Regions from separate parts of the Pseudarthrobacter sp. MDT3-1 genome, predicted to be linked through region 2. Evidence: predicted binding sites of a transcription regulator. Region 2 holds the regulator's gene; the other holds the start of a gene.
The links. Region 2 encodes LexA, which represses DNA repair genes until DNA is damaged. Its sites were predicted from a motif close to TCGAACANNTGTTCGA; they were not measured.

Region 1: a site for LexA is predicted at 2,876-2,891, ahead of ACX80X_RS08655 (LexA family protein). Genes of this name have one in related genera too.

What each region holds. Positions count from the first base shown of each region.
Region 1 is NZ_JBTNDX010000008.1:158,995-166,971, reverse strand. Features, by position in the region: gene ACX80X_RS08670 (hypothetical protein) at 1-65, opposite strand, end outside; gene ACX80X_RS08665 (hypothetical protein) at 340-978, shown strand; gene ACX80X_RS08660 (Y-family DNA polymerase) at 1,140-2,438, opposite strand; gene ACX80X_RS08655 (LexA family protein) at 2,431-2,862, opposite strand; gene ACX80X_RS08650 (three-helix bundle dimerization domain-containing protein) at 3,073-3,261, shown strand; gene ACX80X_RS08645 (excisionase family DNA-binding protein) at 3,416-3,670, opposite strand; gene ACX80X_RS08640 (restriction endonuclease) at 4,029-4,910, opposite strand; gene ACX80X_RS08635 (sacsin N-terminal ATP-binding-like domain-containing protein) at 5,109-7,977, opposite strand, start outside.
Region 2 is NZ_JBTNDX010000001.1:35,743-43,719, forward strand. Features, by position in the region: gene ACX80X_RS00170 (histidinol-phosphate transaminase) at 22-1,140, opposite strand; gene ACX80X_RS00175 (LysM peptidoglycan-binding domain-containing protein) at 1,219-1,659, opposite strand; gene lexA (transcriptional repressor LexA) at 2,009-2,755, shown strand; gene ACX80X_RS00185 (ATP-dependent DNA helicase) at 2,769-4,826, opposite strand; gene hflX (GTPase HflX) at 4,819-6,384, opposite strand; gene ACX80X_RS00195 (class I SAM-dependent methyltransferase) at 6,824-7,438, shown strand; gene dapF (diaminopimelate epimerase) at 7,419-7,977, opposite strand, start outside.

The DNA.
Region 1 (7,977 bases), on a different contig from region 2:
AACTCGGCTCTGATGGATTCCCAGACCTGGTCGGGCACGGGTCTGCCGATGATGGGGGAGGGCATCAGCTGCCGTCGTCGGTGGACTCGAGCAGCCACTGCGTGGCGAGGGGCTGACGGCGCAGCGTGAAGGTCTCAGCAGGGACCCGGTCCCGCGGATCTAGGTTATCTGCCCTCCAGTTGCGTTTGTGCTGTTCAGACTAGGACTCCATTGCAGGGCGCGCTAGTTGCGTCTCCGCTCCGGCGAGTGATTTACCGACGCGATCAAACTGGCCGCCGTAGGATGTTCGAAGATCAGTGGGCCGTCGGCCTTTCTGCCGGCCTACCTGGATGGGGATCAATGTCAACGGAGACCATGTACGCGAAGCTGATTGTCAGATACTTTGCTGAACTGCTGGCTTCCAAGACTGACATGTCCCTGCAACATGCGCTTGAAGCAGTCGACGAACCCCTCCGAGATGAGATCAGCACCGCGGAGGAAAGGGGTCTGTATCGGATCAACATCCCCATGGGGCGGATGATGACTGGACGCGCCCATGCCCCGGACATACACACCACGTTCTACGTGGAATCGATCCGTGCCCAACACGCTGGACGATGGGCGAGGGAGGGCGTAACCGAAGACGACATCGTTGCGTGGTGGGATTTGGGAGGCGTCATGCACGGTGCATACGTCGCGTTCGATAATCTGTTCAACATCGCCCAAACACTGGATTCCATGGAGCATGCCCAGGGCATGGAGAGCCTTGAGGAACTGAGCGCGTACGCGAAATGGTCCTTGGCTAAGCGCTTTCCGCTCTTTGGGCCCGACGACAATGACGGTACCGACGGTAGGCTGCCGCAGGAGCTTCGGGCGCGCATCGAAACATGGACGCGCAGGGCCCGGAGGGAATCTCCGGACGAGCTTGCACAGGGCATTGACGCCTTCAGCAGTTTCAACGCGTTGTGTAGATACATGATCAAACGGGGAGAGATCTAGCTCAGCAGTTCTAGCGAAGGGACAACGTACCTCGTTAGGGGTAGATAACCGGTGCGTTTCGAGGCGAGGCGCACCTTGGTGGTCTGTGTGGGGGCTTCTTGCGTGATGGTCATGAGTTCGTTCTTTCGTGATGCTGCAGTGCGGTCGTGGGGGTTGGTGTCTTAGGCGGCTTTGACGAGGGGGAGTTCGTCCCAGTGGGTGGTGTAGCGGGGGGAGAGCATGTCCCGTTTCATGGTCCAGTCCGGCCCGCCACGGATTCCGCCGTAACCCAGACCGATGGAGCCGCGGCCGTACTTTTTGGTGACGTCTTCAAGGAGGGTTCCGACGTGGCGTTCCTCGTGCGGGTTCTCGAACAGGGCCAGCGGCGCCTGGTTTCCGGTGGGCCGCAGGTCGGTGACCATGATCCCGGCCCTCGCGTACCGGATGCCCTCGTTGATGTAGGGGAGGAGTGCGTGGGCGGCCTTGGTCAGGATCACCGGGTCCGCGGTGGGCATCGGCAGCGGGACACAGACCGACGGGTAGGAGGTGTCTTTGGGGTTGAAGTGCGACGTGCCCGCAAAAGCGGTGAGGACTTTGGCCTGCAGCCCGTGTTTGGCTAAACGGGCGGAGGCTTGCTGCCCGTAGACGCTCATGACCTGCCGGATCCCGGCTGTGGTGGTGATGGGTTTGGCGAAGGAGCGCGAGAAGATCAGCTGGTCCCGGCCGATGCGTTCTTCCTCCATCGGGATGCAGGGGGTGCCTTGGAGTTCCAGGACGGTGCGCATCATGACGACGGAGAATCGGTCCCGGATCATTACCGGGTCGGCCTTGGACAGGTCGAGGATCGAAAAAATGCCCATGACGTTCAGGCGTTTGGTCAGCCGGGTCGCGACGCCCCAGATCTCCACCACGGACAGGCGGCCCATAAGCCCTTCGCGTTCGTGGGCGGGGATGGAGTCCCAGTGGCAGACCCCGCCGAAGCCGGGGTTGTTCTTTGCCCATTTGTTGGCCAGTTTCGCCAGAGTCTTGGTGGCGGCGATCCCGACGCAGACCGGGACTCCGACGTTCCGCCGGACGGTGGTCTTCATCGCCCGGCCCAGGGTGAGCAGTTCGTCGGGGGTGCCTTTGACGCCGAGGAAGGCCTCGTCGATGCTGTAGACCTCCAGCCAGGCCGAGTACCGCCCCAGGAGTTCCATGACCCGGGCGCTGATGTCCCCGTAGAGCTCATAGTTACTGGAGAGTGCAACCAGGCCCCATTCCTTGGCCCGTGGGGCGAGCTTGAACCACGGCTCACCCATGGGAATGCCCAGCGCTTTAGCTTCGGGGGAGCGGGTGACGGCGCAGCCATCGTTATTGGACAACACAACGACCGGCCGCCCCTCTAGCGAGGGGTCGAACGCCCGCTCCGCGGACGCGTAGAAGCAGTTCACATCCACGTGCGCGATCTGCGGCATCCGCCGCATCACAGCAGGCTTAGACATGATGAAGGCACCTGGTCGCGACACCCCAGACGGTCAGTTCGCTCAGGCTGGGCACCCGTATGTCCGCGTACGCAGGGTTTTCGGCCTGCAGCACCACACCGCTGGGCGTGATTCGCAGCCGCTTGACGGTCAGTTCCCCGTCCAGGACCGCGACGACCACGCACCCGTCCCGCGGCTCCAGGGCCCGGTTCACGATCAGTTCATCGCCGTCACTGATCCCCGCGCCTTCCATCGAGTCCCCGGACACCCTCACCACGTACGTGCTGGTGATGTCCTTGATCAGGTGCACGTTCAGATCGATCCGGCCATCAAAATAGTCCTGAGCCGGCGACGGAAACCCTGCCGCCACGGGCACAGGTGAGATCAGCACCGACAACAACGACACGCCCGCGTCTATCACACGGGGACCGACAATAACGCCCACAACACACCCTTATTCGAATATATGTTCGATTGATTTCAGTGTACTCGTGAAGGCCGACATTCGTTTCGACCTTGCAGAATTGCATCGGATGCATGAAAGCCTGCGGAGCCGAACGGCGTCAGGCGGCCACGGCACGTCTGGTTATGGGGCGGAGTTGGGTGGGTTCAACTTTCCGTTGACGCCACCAATTGTCGGGGTGAAACTGAGTGGATGGCTACGGACAATGAAGTTCAGGCAATGGCGCACGTCATTGATTGGTTGGCGCAGCGGTTTCCCGACAAGCCGCGCTCGGTAGTTGAGGAGATCGTCAGCGAAGAAGTCAACGCGCTAGACGGACCGATCCGGGATTATGTGCCGGTTCTGGTTGAACGAGCTGCCAAAAACCGACTCAGACGGTGACTGACACTTCCATGCGCCCGCTTCACCGGACTCCGTTCGTCCACAGCGAGTGCGGACATATCGCCCACTCTGGACACTGCGCACGAGTCCTCTCATGGGCTGGTCCTCTAGGTGGATCATTACTGGGGTGTGTGGATTGAACTGCGTAGTCTCTTCATGCCTCGGTCTCAACCGGTAATTCTTCGACTAGTCCAGCTTCAATTCGTTCGGCTGTTTGACGGTACGCCTCAATTATGTAGTTCTCAAAGTCCTGCACGCCTATTCTCCATTGTCCCCGAGCGCCGATTTGGATGGCCCGCAACTCCCCGCTCTTGAGCAGCGCCCGAACTTGAGGCAAACCGACGTTGAGTTCGTTGGCTATCTGATCAATGGTGAGGAAGCGCGGTGACGGCTTGTTCGGTGTCGACATGGGCTTCATCGTATTCGCCGATACGTCTGCTCCGTCTTCCACGATGCTCAGACACGCGGTTCGGCTAAGCCAAGCGTTCGCCCCCGAGCAAAATTGATCGACGGGGCGACGTAGGTTGCTCGTTACTGCCGTCTTCGGGCTCGATACCGGGCCCAGGCGAGTTGCCCGCATTGCCTCATCTTGAGACAGTCCGTAAAAACCAGCCGGAATAGCACACGATAATGTCAGTTATCACGTGGGCATGACCAACCTCCTGTCGCTTGGGACCATAAGGGTTGGATGACACAAAAAGGAATGACAAGGAGGCCAACGCCGCGCCATGTCCCGTTCCTTTTTGAAGTCAGCCAGCGGGGGAGGATTACCCGCTGCTACGAATCCTCTCTTGGAAGAGCCCTGGTATCGGCCAAGGCTCAGGACGGACAACATCCAACCCAGCTCTCACGAATGAGTCATCGTCCCAGAATTGCGCTATTGAGTCCAGCTCGCGTTGAATATCGCTTTCAGTAGCAGCGAGTACTTTTACACCGAGATCCGCTCCGTGGCGGGTCACTGACAGCCAGCGGTGGGCCGGAGTACCTCCCGCGGCGACAACTCCATTACCGATCTCCCGGAGCGGTGTGATGCCGCCTGCTTCAAGGCGCCGGACCAAGTCGGTGCAATCTTGTCGGTGTTTCTCATGCTCCTGCATTCCGTAGTGGCGGTAGGCGTTCAGCAGGATCTCGCCCTCGGTAGCCGCCTTCTCTTGAGGGCTAGCGTCGCGGGTTACACGGAAACCTGCCTTCCGTGTGATGACGAGCGCCCTGTCAAGGTGTGCCTGGGGGACCCCCAACGTCACGTGTCGCGTTCCGGGCGGCGACCACCCGAGGAGTTCCTCGATAGACATAATCTCGGTCCGTATACCCCGCTGTCGGCTCGCGAGTTGTTGAGCGGCCCGCGAAGCTCCTTTGGTGCTGACAATCCACCCGGCAACGGCGCCCACATCGGCCAGGGCCTGCGCGAATTGCCCGACATCGTTGACATCCAACTTCTTGCTATAGCGCTTGCAATCGATAACCAAGGTTGCTTCGCTGAGACCAAACATTGGTCCGCGAACGAGAATGTCGATCTGTCGAGGCGTGTCGGACTGCCTCCCCGGGAGGTATACGTCTCGCTCGACCGTCACCTCACCTCCGGCGAGAAAGCCGACAACATCTGCCACCGCGCTCTCGTATTCCCTAGAGAGTCCCTTCGAATCCACCATGGCTGAAGCCTATCGGTCAGGAAGATCGGCCAAAGCAACCGCGTGCACTGTGTGTGATGGGCTGAACGCGATAAGGATAAAACGATTGGTTGATGAGACCACGTCGTAAGTAGACGATATCTTTTTCAGAACCCGGGTTTAGCGCCGCTCCGGGCTGGACCGAGACTACTTGAAGTCCTTCGTCGCTCATCCTCGGCGTCACCCACCAGAGCGGAGCGTCATCTGCGCCTTCGCAAGCAGCAAGTGCCCTTTGCCATCCTTGATCAATCCAAGCGGATCTGCCCACCTCGTGATCGTTGGCACTGCGGCGTCGACGTCAGTCACCCGATAGATGTAGTACCGACTCCGGCGCACCGTGGCCTCGATCAGCTCGCCGCGCGAAATGTAGAACGCCTCCGTGGGATCGGCGCCGTTCGTCGATTTGACTTCAATGTAGATCAGCTGGTCGTCTTCATCAACGCTGGTCATGTCGAACGGCGACAGCTCGTCGACCTTGGACACCCAGCGAACCGAGTCGGGGTTCTTGCCGTGCTTCTTCAATCGTTGACGTTCAGCGTGGTACACCACCTCTTCGCCACGTTTGCCGATGCGGCGATTCTCTTGCTCGATGTGAATGCTCGGCGCCGTGCTGTAGCCGCCTCCTTGGTGACCGTTCTGCTTGGTAGCGCCGGAATCCCCGGACTTGGGCGGTACGCCATTAACGATGCTGACAGCCGAGAAGTCGACAGGCGGTGGGGGAATCTTAGGCGAGGGCTTGCTCGCCGCCTCCTGTACGTCCTCGGCCGACTCATTGTCCCTCGGGTCGTTCGTGCTGCTGCTGGTCTCCGGGACCTGCTCCGAGACGTCTCCCGCTTGACTTGTTGCCAGCGCAGCCATGCCAAGCAAAAAACCTTCGTCCTCGTCACTCGGCTCGAGCAGGAGCGAATCGAGGACGTTAGTGAGTTCCTCCTCGTCCTCCTGCGCCAGATTGAGCAGCCGGCGGGCCTCCGTGATGTCCTGTGGCTGGATCTGGCGGTCGGCCATCATGCGCTGACGGTCGTCGGCGGAGGCCGTTAGCAGCATGGTGAACGCATCGGATAGGGTCGGCACGTTCAAGTACTGGGCCAGTTGTCGTCCGAGTGGGAACCAGTGCGGCTGGCCGGTTGCCGGGTCGAGTTCAAGGTAGGCCGTGCCGACATTGATCGTGCGGCGGCTTCGTTTCTCAGAACGGCTCGCGATGTAGCAGACGGCATCCTCGCGGAAGACCTTAGTGCCGTCGTACTCATACGTGAGGACCAGCCGTTCGCAGACGACGAGTTCTAGCTTCCGGAGCGCTGGGCGGACTCGGTTCTCGGCGCTCGAGTTCTCGGCACGCACCAGCGCAAATAGGTACGGCTTGATGTTGTTGATGCGCCGCCTTACGTCGTCGTAGACCGCGCCGTGGTCCTCTCCGAAAGCAAGTGCCGAGGTGATAACGGCGTCGTCGAGCCTGGCCAGCGCGAGGTAGCGGGTCAGCTTCGTCAATCCGGCCTCGGCGGAGAGCAGTGGGCGCTGCTTCTCGAAAGTGTCCCGAAGCAGCGGATCGTCGGCATAGGGTGGCTGCGCCACGAACTGTGTGACGCCGTCTTGGCTGGCCAGTAGCCTCACAGTTTCTGGTGCAGAGTGTGGCTCTGGCTCGTCCCGGAGTACATCGTGCAAGGTGCGCTGGACCCAGCGTGCGCCCTGGTCGATCTCACGGTTCGTGTCCTCGGCCGCGTCGGCCTCATCGGCGATGCTCTCCAGCAGCACCAGCAGGTCAGCGACACGCGGACGGCCGGCGTCCGTGAGATGCAGCACTGCGGCCAGGCCGGCGCCGCCATGGGTTTGGTACATCGCCTCGCTGATTCGCGGGATGCGCTCCTGGATTCGGCGCGGCGTTTGCGCAGCCTCGATCCACGCCTCCGACGGACGGACGAGATCTGGCACGTTGCCTCGGTCGACCGCTACCCACGCATGAGACCGCAGCGTGTAGGCAAACAGAGAAGGCGCGGGACGGCCACGATCGCCGACATGGCTGCCGTGGACGCAGTAGAAGAGAGCCTGCAGGCCGTCCTCGTAGACCGAGCCCCACCGCCGGGCAAGCTGGTTCCAGAGCGCCATGAGCCGGACCGGTTCCTTGGACGCGATGAGTTCTTCGAGGCGGTCAAGGCGGTAAGACTCTCGCAGTTGCTGAGACTGGGTATGGCCCTGTGGGCACTGCGTTGCTGCCTTGACCTCGGGCAGCTCGAACCACTCCCGGAAAAGCCCGCCGCGGTGGGGATGCCTACCGCTATTGACCATGTAGCCGTACGTCTCAGCTGGCTTGGCAACGTCGAGGCGCGGATACGCAACCACGCCGAGCATGCGATAGAAGTCAAAGTCGTCCTGGCGACGTTCGGACTCCTCCGGCGGCTCGATGTCGAGGAACTCTACCTCGCCGAAGGGACCGTAGATGACTTCCAACTCATCGGAACCAGACCACGGTGCATTGAAGTAGATCTCGGCTGCTGGACGCAGCTCGTGGACGGAGCCGTCTGCCGTTCGGGCAGGAAGGAGCACTCGCCCTAGCACCGGCTCAAGATCTTCGTTGCCCTGTAGCCGTACCTGCCGATAGGCCCGCAGACCGGCTATGGCGCCATCCCGTGCATGGGGATCGGCCTCGGGATCGCTCAGAATCTTGATCAGGAACTCGCGGATGAGTTCGCGCCACTCGAATGGCTTGATCCCTAGATCGCGGAGGAGTTTCTGCACGTCCTCCGCGTCGGGGACAAACGCGATGGGAACCGGCAGGTTTTCCGGAATGGTGACTTCACCGCGTTCCCGTGGGAAGAAGATGGTGTCCGTGGTTGGCGTCAGCATCTGCCCCGCAGTACCCAGGACTATCGGAGCCTTCTTGAGTTCGTTGACGATTTTGGTCCCGACTGCCTCGCGCCACTCCGCTAGGAAGCGGTAGTAGTTCTCGGCAGTTTCTCGTGTCGGCGCTGTCAGTAGCGCGATGAACTCACCAACCCCCATCTCATCGGTGTCAGGCGCACCAGCGAGGAAGGTCTTGATCGCAACGAGCCGTTCG
Region 2 (7,977 bases):
GGCGGCGCCAATACTTCAAGTTTAGGCGGGCATCCTGGCCTGGCTGGCCAGGATGCGTTCCAGCGACGTCAGGAAGGCTGTGGTCTCCGTCTCAGTTCCCGCCGTGACACGCAGGTGGCCGGGGATGCCGACGTCGCGGATCAGCACGCCGTCGTCCAGCAGCCGCTGCCAGACGTCATGCGGGCTGTCGAGGCCGCCGAAGAAGACATAGTTCGAATCGGAGGCGGCAGGTTTGAGTCCCATTCGCGTGAGTTCCGAGACGATGCGGTCGCGCTGCTCCTTGATGTCCTCGACGTCGGCCATCAGCGCAGTGCGGTGCTGCAGGGCGGCGAGGGCTGTTGCCTGGGTGATGGCCGAAAGGTGGTACGGCAGCCGGACCAGGCGCAGTGCGTCCGTGACTTCAGGAGCGGCGGCCATGTAGCCCAGACGGGCGCCCGCGAGGGCGAACGCCTTGCTCATGGTGCGGGACACAATGAGGCGCTCCCGGCCGGGCAGCAACGTAAGGGCGCTCGGCGTTCCGTCGTGGGCGAACTCGTGGTAGGCCTCGTCAACGATGACGATGGTATGGCTGGCCTCGCCGGCCTCGTACACGGCCTCCACGACGTCCAGGCCCAGCCCAGTGCCGGTGGGATTGTTCGGCGAGCAGAGGAAAACGATGTTGGGCTGAAGCTCTTTGACCTGCAACGCGGCCGACTCGGCACTGAGCCCGTAATCGTCGGCCCGCTGCCCGACGATGTACCCGGTGTCCGTGCCGCTGGCCAGGAGCGGATACATGGAGTACGTGGGCGGGAATCCCAGGGCCGTCCGCCCGGGTCCGCCGAAGGCCTGGAGAATCTGCTGGAGGACCTCGTTGGACCCGTTGGCCGCCCAGATGTTGGTGGCATCCAGACCGTGGCCGAGATATTCGGCCAGCGCTTCCCGGAGTTCGGTGAACTCACGGTCCGGGTAGCGGTTGAGGCCCGCCGCGGCTTCCGTCACGGCCACGCTGATCGCGGCCCGGACGTCCGCCGGGACGCCATGGGTGTTTTCGTTGACGTTCAGCAGGATAGGTACATCCAACTGCGGGGCACCGTACGGGGTCAGTCCGCGGAGGTTGGTCCGGAGGGGAAGTCTGTTCAGACGCTCTAGCTGGTCATTCACCTGAACAGTTTAGGTCCGAAGCAGACGGCCGGAAAATGTGACGGCCTGCGGCGGCACACGCCCGAGCCCGCAGGCTCTTTACCTGGTGGGGACGAAGAGTTGCTGTCCGGGGACAACGCCGCCGGCGGAAAGGTTGTTCAACTGGGCAATATCCGCGATGACATCACGGGGATCACGCTCGGGCGCAACGGTACTGGCGATGGCCCAGAGTGACTGGCCGGCCTGCACCGTGACCGAGACTGTTGGCGTTAGCGACAGGTCGGCGGCAGAATCGGCGGCCTTTGCCGGGGCGTTGAGGAAACCTGCCAGGGAAAGCAGGATTGCGGCAAGAATCACCAGCGGGATGCCGATGAGGACAATCCGGCCCCTGCGGGTCAGGCGCAGCGGCGGCAACGGTTCCCTGCGCTGCCTTGGCGCCGAACCCGACGTCGAAACGGGTGCGGACCACTGCCGCGAGGTGAGGTCCTGCACGGAAATGAACTGCGGACGCGAGTCCTGCGAAGCAGATAAAGCTGACATGAAATGAGCCCTCCTGGACCATACTGTGCTGCCCGGCGCGCCCTCCGCGTCCACTTGCCGGTACCGGCCTGAGCCGTCCATAGATTCGAATATTCGAATCCGCAAGCAACGAGTAGAACACATGTTCGAACTTTGCTTCTTCATTTTTAGCACTTATCAACGAATATTGTCGAGACTCGCTAGAACAAATGTTTGAAAAAGCCCTGTGGCTGGCCTACGTTTGGATGAAAGAACAACCACCTCTGTAGTTCATCAGCAGGGTCTGACAATCAACTCCGACACCAGCCCCGGGGCGTTCCAGGCACCAGCGGCCGGAGCGGAGCCGGGCAACCGAAAGGCATTGGCGAACATGGCAGCACCAGCCGCCGAGGGCAAGGCGACACCGCAGCGCCGCCAACCCCCACGGACTCCCAAGGGGCTCACCGCCCGCCAAAAGAAGATCCTTGAAACCATCCAGCGCTCGGTGAATGACAACGGCTATCCGCCGTCGATGCGTGAAATCGGTGACACCGTGGGCCTGGCGAGTTTGTCGAGCGTGACCCACCAGCTCTCGCAACTGGAGAAGCTGGGATACCTTCGCCGGGACCCCAAGCGTCCGCGCGCCATGGAAGTCCTGATGCCGTTGACGCTTGACGGCGGGTCCCCTAAGGCGAACGGGACAACCAAGCCCTCAGTCCTGCACGGCATCGGCGGGACGGTCACCGAACTTCCCTCTGCCATGGACACCGCGATGGTGCCGTTGGTGGGCCGGATCGCGGCCGGCGGGCCCATCTTTGCTGACCAGGTGGTGGAAGATGTGATGCCCCTGCCCCGGCAGCTCGTGGGCCAGGGTGAGCTCTTTATGCTGCGCGTGGCCGGCGACTCCATGGTGGATGCTGCCATCTGCGACGGCGACTGGGTAGTGGTCCGACGGCAGGCAGACGCCTCCAACGGCGATATTGTCGCGGCCCTGCTGGACGACGAAGCCACCGTCAAGACCTTCCGCCAGCGCGATGGCCACACGTGGCTGTTGCCGCAGAACACCCAGTACGAGCCCATCCTGGGCGATCACGCCACAATCATGGGCAAGGTCGTCTCGGTCCTGCGGTCGCTATAGGACCTGCGCGCAGTCAGGCGCCCTTTCCGGCCAGCCTTTCCAGGGCGGCGAACGCGGTCTTGCGGTCCGTGGTGGGCCAGAACGGCGGCAGAGCGGCGCGGAGGAATCCGGCGTAGCGCTCGGTGGCCAGCCGGGAATCAAGCACCGCCACCACACCTTTATCTCCGGTGGAACGGATCAGCCTTCCCGCGCCCTGGGCCAGGCGGATGGCCGCGTGGGTCGCCGATACCGCCATAAAGCCGTTTCCGCCGGCCTGCGCAACGGCGCGGGACCGTGCGGTCATCAGCGGGTCATCCGGCCGCGGGAACGGGATGCGGTCGATCACCACCAGCCTGCATGATCCACCCGGAACATCAACGCCTTGCCACAGGGACATGGTGCCGAACAGGCAGGTATCGGGCTCGTCCGCGAACTGCTTCACCAGGGCCGTCATGGTGGAGTCGCCCTGGCAGAGAATGCTGAGGCCAAGCCGGGGACGCATCGCTTCAGCGGCCTCCTCGGCGGCTCGGCGCGACGAAAACAGACACAGGGCGCCGCCGCCGGACGCGCGGATCAGCGCCTCAAGTTCATCGAGGGCCTCCGGCGACGCCCCGCGGCCCGGCTTGGGGAGGTGCCCTGCGACGTAGAGGATCCCTTGTTTGGGATAGTCGAAGGGCGATCCGACATCGATCCCGCTCCAGCTGGGCGCGCCCTCCCCCACCAGTCCCAAGCCGCCGGCGGTCGGTTCAAAGGCTGAGCCGATGGCCAGGGTTGCCGAGGTCAGCACAACCGTGTGGCCGGCGAACAGCCCTTCGCGGAGCTTGCCGGCAACGCTAAGCGGCGCGATGTTGACCAGGACCGGCGCAGAGTCGTCGGGCTGCGCATAGCCCTGTTGCGGATCGAAGGAACTTGCGCGGGAAAACCACACAACCTCGCGGTTTTCACGGGCCACGATCAGCCGCTCGCACAGCTCGAGGATCAGCATCAGGCGTGAGCGCGCGAGCTGCCGCCCGCCGTCGGCCGTTTGGCTGCCGTCCCCCTTGGAATCGGACAGCGCGGCGCGGCAGGCCTCACGCAATTGGTCCACACAATCCAGCTGTTCGTCGTTGAGGCCATTCGGGAGCAGCCCGTTGGGCACGCCGGCCAAGGCGAGTTCCAGGTTGGCGGCAGCTGCGTTGAGGGCATCCACAGTGATGGCCGTGTGTTTCCGAGCGCCCGACGCCGCAGCGTGGACCATTGCCACGGAGAGTTGCCCCGATACCGCACCGGTGACCCGGTCCTGCAGTTCGTGGGCCTCGTCCACCACCACAACGTCGTATTCGGGAAGCACTGCCAGGCCTTCAAAGGCGCTGACAGCGAGCATGGCATGGTTGGTGACCACAACGTCGGCCTCGGCGGCGTCGTGGCGAGCCAGTTCGCTGAAGCATTCGGCTGCCATGGGGCATTTTTGGGCCCCCAGGCATTCCATGGACGTCACCGAAACTTGCCGCCAGGCCCGGTCAGTAACGCCGGGCAGGAGTTCGTCACGGTCGCCCGTGGTGGTCTTCTCCGCCCACTCGCGCAGGCGCACCACTTCCTTGCCCAGCTGGGACGAGGGCCCGCCCAATGCGGCGGCGAAATGCGGGACGCTGGTGTCTTCGCCGAGGGAGAACAGCTGGCCCTCGGCGGGTTCCTCGGAGGGGAACCCGCCTTCGAGCTTGTGCTGGCAGACATAGTTGGAGCGACCCTTGACCAGGGCCACCTTGACCGGGCGGTCCAGGGCAGGGGTGATGGTCTTCAGCAGCCGGGGAAGGTCGCGGCCCACAATCTGGGTCTGCAGCGCAAGCGTGGCCGTTGACACCAAGGTGGGTTTGTTGCTCACCAGCGAGTGCGCAATGAGCGGAATGAGGTAGGCCAGCGACTTTCCGGTCCCCGTTCCGGCCTGAACCAAGAGGTGGTCGCCGGTTTCGATGGCCTTGGCCACCTGCCTGGCCATCTCGTGCTGCCCACTGCGGCTTTGACCGCCCATGCCGGCCACGGCGCGGTCGAGCAATTCGATCACGAACTGCTCGCCGGCCGTACCTTTGACTTCCCCTGCCGCAACCTCAGTCATGGTTGATGAAGGGTTCCAGTTCAGCCGCAAGGCCCTCACGCACCATCACCAAAACACGGGTACCGTGCTCGCCGTGATCCAGGCTCAGGATCTCGGCATCGGTCTCGTGCAGTTTGCTGATCAGGTCACCGCGGTCGTAGGGAATAAGGAGCTCCAGCTTCACGCCGGGCCGCGGAATCCCCTCACTGATGGCATGCAGCAGTTCGGGGATCCCCTGGCCTGTGCGTGCCGAGACCACTACGTGGCGCGGCTCGCGCTGCTTGAGGCGCTCCACCACAAAAGGATCCGCGGCATCGGCCTTGTTCAGGACAATGATTTCGGGCACCTTGCGGGCATCCACTTCGCTGAAGACCTTGCGGACAGCGGCAATCTGGCCCTCGGGGTCCGGGTGGGACACGTCCACCACGTGCAGGATCAGATCCGCGTCAGCCACTTCCTCCAACGTGGAGCGGAAGGCCTCCACCAGCTGGGTGGGCAGTGAACGGACAAAACCCACGGTGTCCGCCAGGGTGTAGCCGAGGCCATCGGAGGTCTCTGCCTTTCGCACGGTGGGATCCAGGGTGGCGAAGAGTGCGTTCTCCACCAGCACGCCGGCGTCGGTCAGCCTGTTCAGCAGCGATGACTTCCCGGCGTTGGTGTACCCGGCAATCGCAACCGAAGGCACTGAATTACGACGGCGGTTGGCCCGCTTGGTCTCCCGCGCCGGCTTCATTGCAGCGATCTCGCGCCGCAGCTTGGCCATGCGGGTCCGGATCCGGCGACGGTCCAGTTCGATTTTTGTTTCACCCGGTCCGCGCGAACCCATGCCGGCGCCAGCGCCGCCCACCTGGCCACCGGCCTGGCGGGACATCGATTCACCCCAGCCACGCAGTCGTGGCAGGAGGTATTCGAGCTGCGCCAGTTCCACCTGGGCCTTGCCTTCACGGCTCTTGGCGTGCTGGGCAAAGATGTCCAGGATCAGGGCCGTGCGGTCAATGACTTTGACCTTGACAATGTCCTCGAGGCTACGCCTCTGGGACGGTGCCAGTTCGGCATCCACCACAACGGTGTCAGCCCCGGTGGCCATCACGATTTCCTTGAGCTCGAGGGCCTTTCCGGAACCCAGGAACGTGCCCGGGTCCGGTTTGGCACGGCGCTGCACCATCCCGTCCAGGACTTCCGAGCCTGCTGTTTCGGCGAGGGCGGCGAGCTCACGCAGGGAATTCTCCGCGTCCGCCAAGGTGCCTTCGGACCATAGCCCAGCCAGGACCACACGTTCGAGCCGCAGTTGCCGGTATTCGACCTCGGTGACATCTTCGAGTTCGGTGGACAGCCCGGCCACGCGCTTCAGCGCCCGGCGTTCCTCCCGGTCCTGCTGGTCGCCGTCGTAGCTGGTGTGTTCGTCGTCCAAGCGGGAGATCGCCTGGGCCCTGCCGAACACGCTCTTGTCACCGTCTGCGGCGGTGACGTTCCTGGCCGGTACGTCCTTGGCGAGAATCCGGTCGATGACAGCTTGGATCTCCTCGGGACTCATGTCCTGGGCTGCTGGATCTGAACCGGTGTTGGGCTGGCTGGTCATGGTCTCCTTTGAAGTTTCGGCATTTTCAGAATAGTGCCGATCGTTGTTCAGTGGTGAAGTATTCGCGCTGGGCTGACGGCTTGCAGTCATCCGGGCCTCCTGGTCTGCTGCGCGCCGGTCGGGACCGGGCCGCGCAGGGAGTCTTCGCATCCGGGGATGCGTGGAGTGGTGGAAGCGCGGGCAAAACAGCAAGGACCGGCGGCGGCAGATCGCTCGAGTATTGCCCGGCGGCATACCAGATACGGAAGACCTGGCATGTGGCGCACTTGCGGAAGGTTAATACCTGCATCGCTGCGGGGCACGGCTTCGGAACAGGCGGCGTCCGGGAGGGACACCGGCCGTGCCGGCTACTCGAAGATCAAGAACATGGGTTCAAGATTAGCAGAAGCGGTGCCCGCGGTTTCGCATTGTCCACCCCGGCCAACTAATCTGGCCAGTTATGGAGTCCGCACACTATTTCAGCGCATCGCCCGCCGGGCCGTTCACCCGCAAGCCGCTCACCGTGGAACTGGCCGGCGAGACACGCACGCTGCAGACGTCCGGCGGCATCTTCAGCCCCGACGGCATCGACAAGGGGACGGCGGTGCTCCTGGCCGAGGTCCCGGCCCCGGACCCCACAGGCAACCTCCTTGACATCGGCTGCGGCTGGGGGCCCATTGCCCTGACCCTCGCATTGCGGGCGCCACACGCCAAGGTCTACGCCGTGGACGTCAATGAACGCTGCATCACGCTGACCAACGAGAATGCGTCCCTGCTGGGCCTGGGCAACGTGCTGGCCAGCACTCCGGAGGCGGTGGACCCGGACCTGCGCTTTGACACGATCTGGTCCAATCCGCCCATCCGGATCGGCAAGGATGAACTCCACAGCCTCCTGAAGCTGTGGCTGCCCCGGCTGGCGCCGGGCGGCTCCGCGTGGCTGGTGGTCCAAAAAAACCTGGGCTCGGATTCGCTTCAGCGCTGGCTCGCGACGGAACTGGATGCATCCTTCGCCGTGAGCCGGGAGTCCACGTCCAAGTCCTTCCGCATCCTTCGGGTCAGGAAAGCGTCCCAGTAGCCACAATTACGGCGGGCCCGCTGAGCTCGACGTGCTCGTGCCCGCCCGCCCCGGCGAAGAACTTGACCCCGACCACGCCGCCCGGCACGTTGACCTGCCAGGAGTCCGGCGCTTCCGCCCCGGCCCAGTGCCGGATGGCCACTGCGGCGGCGCACGCGCCTGTTCCACAGGACTGGGTCTCGCCCACACCCCGCTCATGGACGCGCATGGTGATGGTGCCGATCCCCTTGTGGACCAGCGGTTCGGCAGGCACGACGAATTCAACGTTGGTTCCATTGGCCGGCACCGGATCGACCTTCGGAGCAGTGTAGAGCCTGGTGGCTTCCAATTCGGACAGTTCAGCCAGTGCCACCACGGTGTGCGGGTTGCCCATGCTCACTGACAGGGCCGGGCGGGGCACTTCCAGGCCGTCTGCGGTTACCAGCGAGTCCATGGCTTTCGCGGTCGCGTCGCCGGGGAAAATGAATTCCCACGCGCCCATGTCCACCGCATAGCTGTCCCCTGTCCGGACCACGGTCTTGACGCCGCCGCGCGTCCCG